3 regions of the Paenibacillus sp. MDMC362 genome follow, and region 1 is predicted to be linked to each of the others. Evidence: predicted binding sites of a transcription regulator. Region 1 holds the regulator's gene; each other region holds the start of a gene.
The links. The regulator Rex, encoded in region 1, represses fermentation and respiration genes when NADH is low (regulators of the CRP and FNR family bind a similar motif). The targets are predictions, from matches to a motif close to TTGTGAAATATTTCACAA.

Region 1 (3,286 bases):
CAGCTTCCGGCTCTTCGCCAGCTGCTGCAAGCGTCGTCCCATGAGAAGGCTGTCGAGTGGTCTTCCATCATCGACCGGATTTATCCGGATCTGATCACCGTCAAAGAGAATTGGGACCGGCTCAGCGACCAATTGTTCGGACTGCTTCCGGAGCGCGGAGACGCGACTCCGGGGGATGCCGGTCAATTCTCGCTTCGCTTATCGCCGCTGAAGAAGCCGAAGGATTGGAATTCGCTGGCCGAGCTGGAGCATCAAATCCATCTGACGCTGGGCGATGTCGTTCGCAAGGGTGACAAGTTGATTGCCGAAATGAAGGAAGATCTGGACGACTACAGCGCGGACAGTCTGTTAACAGACCTATCGGGTCTATTTAAGGACCTGGCGGCACACCGCGAGGACCTGAGGACCTTCATGTCCCTGAACGATGAGGGCACGGTATACTGGATGGAGGCGAACGGCAACTTCCGCGGCAAATCGCTGCAGCTTTATGCGGTGCCTGTCGACGTCAGCACCCACTTAAAGGAATTGTTTTTTGACAAAAAACAAAGCGTGATTCTGACATCGGCGACCTTGTCGGTGGACAAATCGTTTCAGTTCATGATCGAGAACTTGGGTCTTCAGGAAGCGGCAGACAACGGCAACCTGAACACGGTCCTGCTGCCGTCCCCGTTTAATTACAGGGAGCAGGCTCTCCTTGTTGTGCCGCGCGATTTTCCGAGCGTGAAGGGCTCGGTCGGGGATGCACTCTTTGTGAATACACTTGTGCAGTCATTGGCTGATACGGCCATCGCGACGCACGGTCGCATGCTTGTCCTGTTCACCTCGTACCGCATGCTGCGTCAGGTGCATGAGCCCTTGAAGGAGGCGCTGGGATCCAGCGATATTACGGTACTGGGACAAGGGATGGACGGAACCAGCCGTACCAAGTTAATCCGGAGATTCCAGGATAGCAGCGCTTCGGTTCTGCTGGGCACCAGCTCCTTCTGGGAAGGAGTAGATATACCCGGTGAGGCGCTCACCTGCCTTGCCATCGTCCGGCTGCCGTTCCAGCCGCCGAATCACCCTCTGGTCGAAGCCAAGAGCGAGCTTCTGCAGCAGCAGAAGAAGAACCCGTTCATGAAGCTTTCGGTTCCGCAAGCGGTCATTCGCTTCAAACAGGGATTTGGCCGACTGGTACGGACCGCGCAGGATAAGGGGATTGTCATCGTCTACGATACTCGGGTCATTGAATCCTATTACGGGAAGTACTTCTTATATTCCTTGCCTGGACCGAAGATGGAGCATATGCCGACAGAGGGGATCGTTCCCCGAATTTCGGAATGGCTGCAGGAAGAGGCAGGCATAGAGAACCAAGCTGAATAAAGTAAAACCATTAACAGCACAAACAAATGTAGTTATTAACCTATTATTAGGGGGAGCATGCATGAAATCGGAAAAAATTTCGGAAGCCGTGGTCCGCAGATTACCTGTATACTTGCGCTATTTGAATGAGCTTCAGAAAAGGGAGGTCTCCACGGTTTCCTCCCAGGAACTGGGGCAGAAACTGGATCTCAATCCTGCTCAAATTCGTAAGGACCTAGCGTATTTCGGTGATTTTGGACGGAAAGGGATCGGATATGACGTATCTTATCTGATCGAGAAAATTCGCCAGATTCTAAAGCTGGACCAGAAGATCAATGTTGCATTGATTGGGGCCGGTAATCTTGGACATGCATTATCGAATTACAATGCATTTCTGAAGGACAATATGAAGATTGTGGCGGTTTTCGATTCGTATTCTCCCAAAGTTGGTATGAAAATTAACAATTTGGTCGTACAGCCAATGGAGGAGCTGGAGAAGACGGTCCATGAGTACGGCATTCGTATCGGGATTATCACCGTTCCGGATTTTGAGGCGCAGAATGTAGCGAATCAACTTATCGCAGCAGGCATAGAGGCTATCCTGAATTTTGCGCCGACTATCCTGAAAGCTCCATCCCATATCCGGATTCATACGGCTGATTTTACTACGGATTTGCAGAGTTTGGCCTATTATTTGGATAACGGCAAGGAGGATGCAGCACATGACGACAACGAAGTGGATGGTTAAAAACGGAACGTTTGCGGTATTAGAGGAAGGAAGATCCGTGTTACGCGGATATATGGTCGTGGAGAACGACCGGATCACCTACTTGGGTGAAGAAGAGCCGACTGTTCAAGAGGGGACAGAAATCATCGACGGAACCCATCTGTTTTTCCTGCCTGGATTGGTGAACACGCACGGACATGCGGCCATGTCGCTTCTTCGCGGGTATGGCGACGATCTGGCACTACAGGTTTGGCTTCAAGAAAAAATGTGGCCGATGGAAGCCAAATTCACGGCCGACGATGTATACTGGGGAACCTCCCTCTCCGTGCTGGAGATGATCAAAGGCGGAACCACGACATTTGTGGATATGTATGATCATATGGATCAGGTTGCAAAGGTAGTGCAGGACTCAGGCATGCGCGGCGTTCTGACACGCGGCGTCATCGGATTATGTCCGCCTGAGGTGCAGCAGCAGAAGCTGGATGAGGCGGTTGCATTCGCGAAAGACTGGCACGGTCAGGCTGACGGTAGAATTACGACGATGATCTCACCGCATGCACCGTATACATGTCCGCCGGATTTCATCGAAAAATTCGTGCAAGTTTCGCATGATTTGAATTTGCCTTTGCATACGCATATGTCCGAAACAGAAGCGGAAGTAGCTCAGAACGTAAATGACTACGGACTTCGGCCTGTTGCTCACCTAGAGAAGCTTGGCATGTTCTCCCGTCCAACGCTGCTTGCTCATGCCGTCCATCTGACCGATGAGGAAATCGAAACTTTGGCCAAACATCAAGTCATGGTTTCGCATAATCCAGGCAGCAATTTGAAGCTTGCCAGCGGCATCGCTCGCGTGCCTGCACTGCTGAAAGCCGGGGTCACCGTGTCTTTGGGTACCGATGGACCTGCCAGCAATAATAATCTGGATATGTTTGAAGAGATGCGGCTGGCCGCACTGATCCATAAAGGAGTGAGCGGGGATCCAACCGCGATTCCAGCATCCGAAGCCCTTCGAATGGGAACAGAATATGGAGCCAAATCAGCCTTCCTTATGGATATTGGTACACTTGCGGTAGGCATGAAGGCAGATATGATCGCACTGAACACGGATCAGGCGCACTTCCTTCCGAAGACGGATTACATTTCTCATGCTATCTACTCCGCCAGTGCCAAGGATGTTGAGCATGTGTGGGTTGACGGCAAGCAGGTAGTGAAGAA
Region 2 (3,286 bases), on a different contig from region 1:
ATTCTTCTCTATTCTGTTGCTGCTGGCTTTCGAAGGCAAAACCGAGCATCTGATTCCGCTGTATGCCGTCGGCGTGTTCATCCCGTTTACCCTCTCCCAGACGGGGATGATGGTGAAGTGGATTCGCGAAAAGCCCGAAGGATGGGTCGTCAAGCTGATCATTAACACTACCGGCGCCTGTATCAGCTTTATCGTGACGATGATCTTCTTCTTTACGAAATTTGCCCAAGTGTGGACCGTCTTGATATTCCTGCCGCTGATCATTTGGCTGTTCACCCGAATCCACAAACATTACGAGGCCGTAGCAGACCAGCTGCGAATTACAACCTGTGAGCCTGTTAAACCGATTGAGGGAAATGTTATGATTCTGCCTGTGGCGGGAATCACGCATGTGGTGGAGAACTCGCTGAATTATGCCAAATCGCTGGGTGCAGGCCAAATTATCGCGGTGTACGTGCCGTTTGAGCGTGAGGACGAGGCGGCTTTCCAGGAAAAATGGAAAAAGTGGCAGCCGGACATCCGGCTGGTAACACTCCCCTCCCCTTACCGGAGCATCATTCAGCCGCTGACTAAATTCATCGATACCGTACAGCGCAAGGCAAGCGAATCCGACTACCAGGTTACCGTGGTCATCCCGCAGTTCATCCCCAAGAAGGGCTGGCATAACTTCCTGCACAATCAATCCAGTTTGCTCATCCGTGCACATTTGCTGTATCGGAGAGATGTGATTGTTACGACTGTGCCTTACCATTTAAAGAAATAGCGGGCTTGTTTCCTATTGTGCCTTGTACAAGAGTCCGCTCCGCCAACAACAACAAAAAAGCTGCGATCATCCGACCCTATCCCTTAGTGAGCGGTCGATCGCAGCTTTTTTTCTTAGCCTTTGCTTATCAGGCTTCGGGATAATAAAGCAACCTTTACGCAGAATGAACCTGTTGGGCAGGGCCGGTAGGCGGAGCAGAAGGCAGGGCAGCATCTTGTTCGCTGCGTGGAATGACCTCAACCTCATCATGCTTCTTCAAATATACGGTCCCGTAGGCAGCTCCAACAAACAACGCGCCTCCAACGAAATTGCCAAGCCAAACCGGAATGAAGTTTATGAAATACGCACCCCAGCTGTAATACCCTTCAAATATTGCGGCCGGAATGAGGAACATGTTGGCCACCACGTGCTGAAAGCCGATGGCTACAAACGCCATCGTCGGAAACCAGATCCCGAGAATTTTGCCACTCATCTGGTCCGATCCGTAGGACAGCCACACGGCGAGCGCTACGAGCCAGTTGCAGCCGATGCCCGACAAGAAGGCCTGCAGAAAGCTGTCATCCAGCTTGTGTCCCGCCATATCCACCAGCTTCTCCAAATAAACGCCGCTGCCTGTCAGACCGGTCACATGACCGAAGAAGTAAGCGACGAACAACGCCCCCGCCATATTGCTTACCGTGACGAGAGCCAAATTCCGTATCATCTCCTTCGTGGAAATCCGCTTCTTGAATCTGGCCAGGGACACGGCCATCATATTACCCGTCAGCAGCTCTCCGCCTGCAAGCAATACAAGAATTAGTCCGACAGGAAATATCGCCGCGCCTATAAAACCGGCAATGCCTCCCCAAGCCTCAGACGCACCGGCAATTACGCGAATATCCAGCAAAAAGCCGAGCGCGATAAAAGCACCCGCCAAAAATCCTAGTATCATTACGTTCATAACGGAGGTATGTGCTTTTTTCACCCCGTTCTCCACGGTGATCTCCGCAATGCGATCAGGCTTGTAATAGGCCATGTCCGTTCCCCCAGTTCTCCCTTTTTCCGTCCTGAAAATCTCTCGAATGCAGCTTCTGATGTTTCTGTTACATTTACCCATATTGTACCGCAGCTGCCAATGCAAGTACGTGAATTATATCACGACCTTGCGCAGAATCGGACATCCTTGTGTCCTTGCTGCCCTGAACTCGTGTAGAATCGATCAATCTCTCGATCCGAGCCTGAGGTACATATAAAAATAGCGGTGCCCGGAGATTATCCCGACACCGCCCGGTTGGTGCTTTTACCAACCCTCTCTTTTATATCAGCAAGCCTATGCCAATCTGCCAGCAACAAGTTCTAACCACTATCCTATGCCTCGGCGGCAGTCTCTACTCTAACAGGCGTTTCCTTTTCCTGAGCCGGAACGTTCGAGATCGGAAGCTTCATGCTAATCAAGGACGACAGCAGGAAGAGCGCACCTGCCGTAAAATACACGATCACAATGGAGGTTGCCGACATATACCATCCCGTAAACCCGGAGCCGATGAGCAGCATGCCGGTAAACATCGGCGTCATCACGCCATTCAGCCGACCGATGAATTTCTCTTCCACCTGCTGCATCATCACGGCCATCAGGACCGTCTGTGCCATCGCCATCAGCACCCCGGTTGCGAAGCGCATCGCGCCGGTCAGGATCGGCCACTGTGACAACACCTCGACAAAGGTCGAGAGGCCAAGGAAGGCAAGCCCGGCGAACAACAAGTAGTTGCCTTTCACTCTCCCCGCAATGACAGCAGCCAGCACGCCGCCTATTAACATGCCTAGGCCCTCCAGCGCGGTGAACCACTGAACGCTGGACATTGCCAGCTGTAAGCGCTCCGTGATGACAAAGATATCAAGCGGCTGAACAAGTCCGCTGCCCAGTGCCAATAAAACGTAGACGACCAGCAGCACCTTCAACAGCCGGCTGGAACCGATGTAAGTGAAGCCCGCCTTCATATCCTTCATAAAGGAACCGGTCGATTCCGAATGGTTAGAGGGTTCATCCACACTGGAAGGAAGAAACGCTAGCACGATCGCCGAAGCGCCGAATAGAACCAACAAGCTGATTAAAGACGCCTGCAATCCAAAAGCTTGATAAAGCGTCGTACCGACCATCGGTCCCAAAATGATAAACAGCGACATCGAGGTCTGGGACAAAGCCGTGGCCGCAGGCACATGCTCATCCGGCAAGCAGCGCTTGATGAGTTTCATGGACGATGGCTGCGAGAATTGAGATACAACAGCCGAGACCAGGGTCACCGCAAATACGGCCTGCCAGTATCCCGCATACACAACGAACAGGATAAGCAATATGGATAAAAAGCTTAGAATGTCCCCCCAGATCATCGTTCGCTTGGGGCGCCAACGGTCCGCCAGCACGCCGCCAATCATGGAGATCACAAAGATCGGCGCGTATTCAATTACGGTAAGCAGCGATACGGCGACCGGATCATGGTTGCTCTTCTCCATAATGAAGAACAACAATGCCATGTTGCGGATCCA
Region 3 (3,286 bases), on a different contig from region 1:
TGTCCAGCGATGTTGGGTCGGCCTCCACTAACCTGGAGACTGAAGTGAACAAGCTTGAGCTTCCAGACGGCGTATCCGTCCAGTTCGGAGGCGTCACCGAGCAAATCAACGAAACCTTTGGACAGCTTGGACTCGCCATGCTGGCAGCCATCGCGATTGTATACTTTGTGCTTGTGGTTACATTCGGCGGCGGTCTCGCGCCGTTCGCCATCCTGTTCTCGCTGCCGTTCATTGTCATTGGAGCCATTATCGGCCTGCTTGTAACAGGCGAGACACTGAACGTGTCTGCACTCATGGGGGTACTCATGTTGATCGGTATCGTCGTGACCAATGCGATTGTATTGATCGACCGCGTAATCCATATGGAGCGCGAAGGCATGAGCACCCGCGAAGCCCTGCTTGAAGCCGGCGCTACCCGTCTTCGTCCAATTCTAATGACGGCACTCGCAACGATCGGCGCTCTCCTGCCACTCGTATTCGGTTGGGAGAACAGCGCAGGCATCATCTCGAAAGGACTTGGCATCACGGTTATCGGCGGTCTGATCAGCTCGACGCTGCTCACACTCGTGGTGGTACCTATCGTGTACGAGTTCCTGATGAAGTTCAGCAAGAAAAGAATCGAAGATTAATTAGAATATCAAAACCCCGGCTTCCTACATTAGGAAGCCGGGGCTTTTTTTGATGACTATGATATGGTCCTGGCTTGCTAATGCACCAGCACAGCTTCCCTGGAATGCTTCCACGTCTTCAGCATGTTCAGATCCTGTGCGAGGAACTCCTCGAGCAGACTGAACACCGACTGATAAAGCGGGCTTTCCGTGGAGCCTTTTAGATCCTTGCAGAGGGATGGCACCCATGACAACAGATGCTCCTCCAGAAACTTCTCTTGAACCTCCATCAATTGCAGCATGCTATGTTCACAATACGTATTGTTCAGCATACGGTCATGAAGCAGTGTCATAAACTCCAGTTCAATGGCTATATGATCGTCCGCTTCCCCGTGCAGTTTATTAAAGGCAACACCGACGGATGCATAACAATCAGCTAAATCCTGAGCACATCCATCCTTCGTGTAATGAGACTTTGCCGCCTGACGCTGTTTGGACTGCTGAAGCAATCGGCGGTATTCCGCCCCTTCATATTCGCAAATCCGAACCAATTCCTCAGGTGAACGTCCACATAAATAGATCATCAGGTCCGTAGCGGCCTTCGAACACTCCGCAGCCTTGCTAATTCCGCTTCCGCGGCTCCATTCCGCAATCATAGACAAGCTGGGCCAATTGCCCAAAAAATCGATAAGCAGCTCGTAGACCGTCCCCCGGTTTTCAAGCCATCTGTAACAAACGTCAGGCACCTCCAAAGTTTGAACAGGTGATATCGCCATATCGAACCTCCTATTGGTAACCTTTCTTGTTGGATGTGATATCCTTGACAGTATATCTTAGATGAACGTCTAATGAAAGCAGTTTGAAATGATTTCCGAAAATTTCGGAAAATTCAGGAAATTTTCGGAAATCTAGAATGTCACTACTCGCTTTCAAGGGGAGAAAGCTTTTGTCCACAGCTTCAATATACTGGATCCCGAAAGCGTTTTCTGTGATTCTTCTCACAAAAGAATGGCCGTTTTGCCGCAGCTTGTCCTGCCGGCATGACTCAAACGGTGCATTGACTCCCGTACGGGGAATCGCTACAATGTGACCATGCATGCTATAAAGGGGGATTTCCATGATCGAGCCGCTTAAAGATTCTTTCGGTCGGGTCCATGATTATATTCGTATCTCGGTGACGGATCGATGCAATCTTCGTTGTGTCTATTGTATGCCGGAAGAAGGGATGGAATTCCAACCTCCCGATCAGATTATGAGTTATGAAGAGATCGCAGCGATCATGCGCGTCCTTGCCCCTATGGGCGTCTCCAAAGTACGCCTTACCGGCGGCGAGCCGCTGGTACGCAAGGATTTGGAATCCTTGGTCCATATGATTGCTTCCATTGAAGGAATTCAAGATATATCCCTGACTACCAACGGGATCATGCTCCCCTCCAAAGCTCGCCTGCTTAAGGAAGCCGGACTTACCCGGATTAACATCAGCCTGGATTCGCTTCACGAGGATCGCTACGCGCGCATTACGCGCGGCGGTCAAGTGCGTAAAGTTCTGGAAGGCATTGAAGCCGCTTATGAAGCCGGGCTGGATCCCATCAAACTGAACATGGTTCTAATGAAGGGCTTCAACGAAGACGAAATTCGCGACTTTATCGCGCTGACGCTCGATCGTCCCCTACATGTCCGCTTTATCGAATACATGCCGATCGGGCAAGCATCCGACGCCTGGCGAGATTCGTATCTGCCGCTGAGCCGGGTATCCGAAGTGTGCCAGGAGGCGGGGTGGGCCATTCAGGAAGAGCAAGGGCCATCCGGCAACGGACCTTCACGAAATATGAAGGTGGTTGGAGCTACAGGAACCTTCGGTCTGATCCATCCGGTCAGCGATCATTTCTGCGATTCCTGCAACCGCCTCAGGCTGACGGCTGACGGGCACATCAAGGCTTGCCTGTACTGGTCCGACGAATTTAACGTGCGCCGCGTCGTCGATGATCCTTCCGCGGTGGCAAACCTGTTCCGCAAAGCGCTGGGTTCCAAACCGCTGAATCATGAAATGGCGCTCGCGCTCGAGAAAAAAATGCAAAGCCATACTCCCACCGTCCGGCGTATGTCACAGATCGGCGGATAAACCGTCGGCTGTGCCTATAATAGCCGTAGGTAGTCATATGGTTGATATTAAAATCCCCGCCAAGCATTTAGCTGGCGGGGTTATTTTTTTAGGATGAATGCCGTTTCGTCGGACTTTTACACACCTTTATTCAGCTATAAAACTCTGCTATCTTTCCTCAGCCAAGTCCGCATTCATCAGGCCGCCTGCTGCCTCGTATTCCCCAGGCGTGTTCATATTAAATAAAATTTTGCGCGGATCAAGGCCCGTAATTGCCTCTAATTGCTCCTCGTGCACGAAGACGGCATTCAGCTCCTTCACCCACTCGACCATGCGAAGTTGTCCCTTGGTCAGCCTGCGTTCAAGGTCTTCTACGATTTCTTTGCGATATGCCGCCAGCAGCGGATGCACCCTGCCTTCTACAACAGGAATTACAGCATCGGCTGTGAGCTGCTGATTCGCCAGATTCAGCAATCCCCGAAGGAAACGCTCATGGATATGGGGCATGTCGCACGCAGCAACCATATTCCATGTGCTTTGGGAGGACTTGAGCGCGGCATGAAGTCCCGCCATCGGG

Region 2: the regulator Rex is predicted to act here: its motif matches at 1,886-1,903, upstream of DP091_RS18045 (formate/nitrite transporter family protein).
Region 3: the regulator Rex is predicted to act here: its motif matches at 1,595-1,612, upstream of DP091_RS17920 (TorD/DmsD family molecular chaperone).

What each region holds. Positions count from the first base shown of each region.
Region 1 is NZ_QLYT01000008.1:37,141-40,426, reverse strand. It holds gene dinG (ATP-dependent DNA helicase DinG) at 1-1,362, shown strand, start outside; gene DP091_RS02340 (redox-sensing transcriptional repressor Rex) at 1,424-2,089, shown strand; gene DP091_RS02335 (amidohydrolase) at 2,064-3,286, shown strand, end outside.
Region 2 is NZ_QLYT01000035.1:69,758-73,043, forward strand. It holds gene DP091_RS18040 (APC family permease) at 1-763, shown strand, start outside; gene DP091_RS18045 (formate/nitrite transporter family protein) at 918-1,778, opposite strand; gene DP091_RS18050 (MFS transporter) at 2,111-3,286, opposite strand, start outside.
Region 3 is NZ_QLYT01000035.1:35,901-39,186, forward strand. It holds gene DP091_RS17915 (efflux RND transporter permease subunit) at 1-629, shown strand, start outside; gene DP091_RS17920 (TorD/DmsD family molecular chaperone) at 707-1,384, opposite strand; gene moaA (GTP 3',8-cyclase MoaA) at 1,726-2,730, shown strand; gene mobA (molybdenum cofactor guanylyltransferase) at 2,878-3,286, opposite strand, start outside.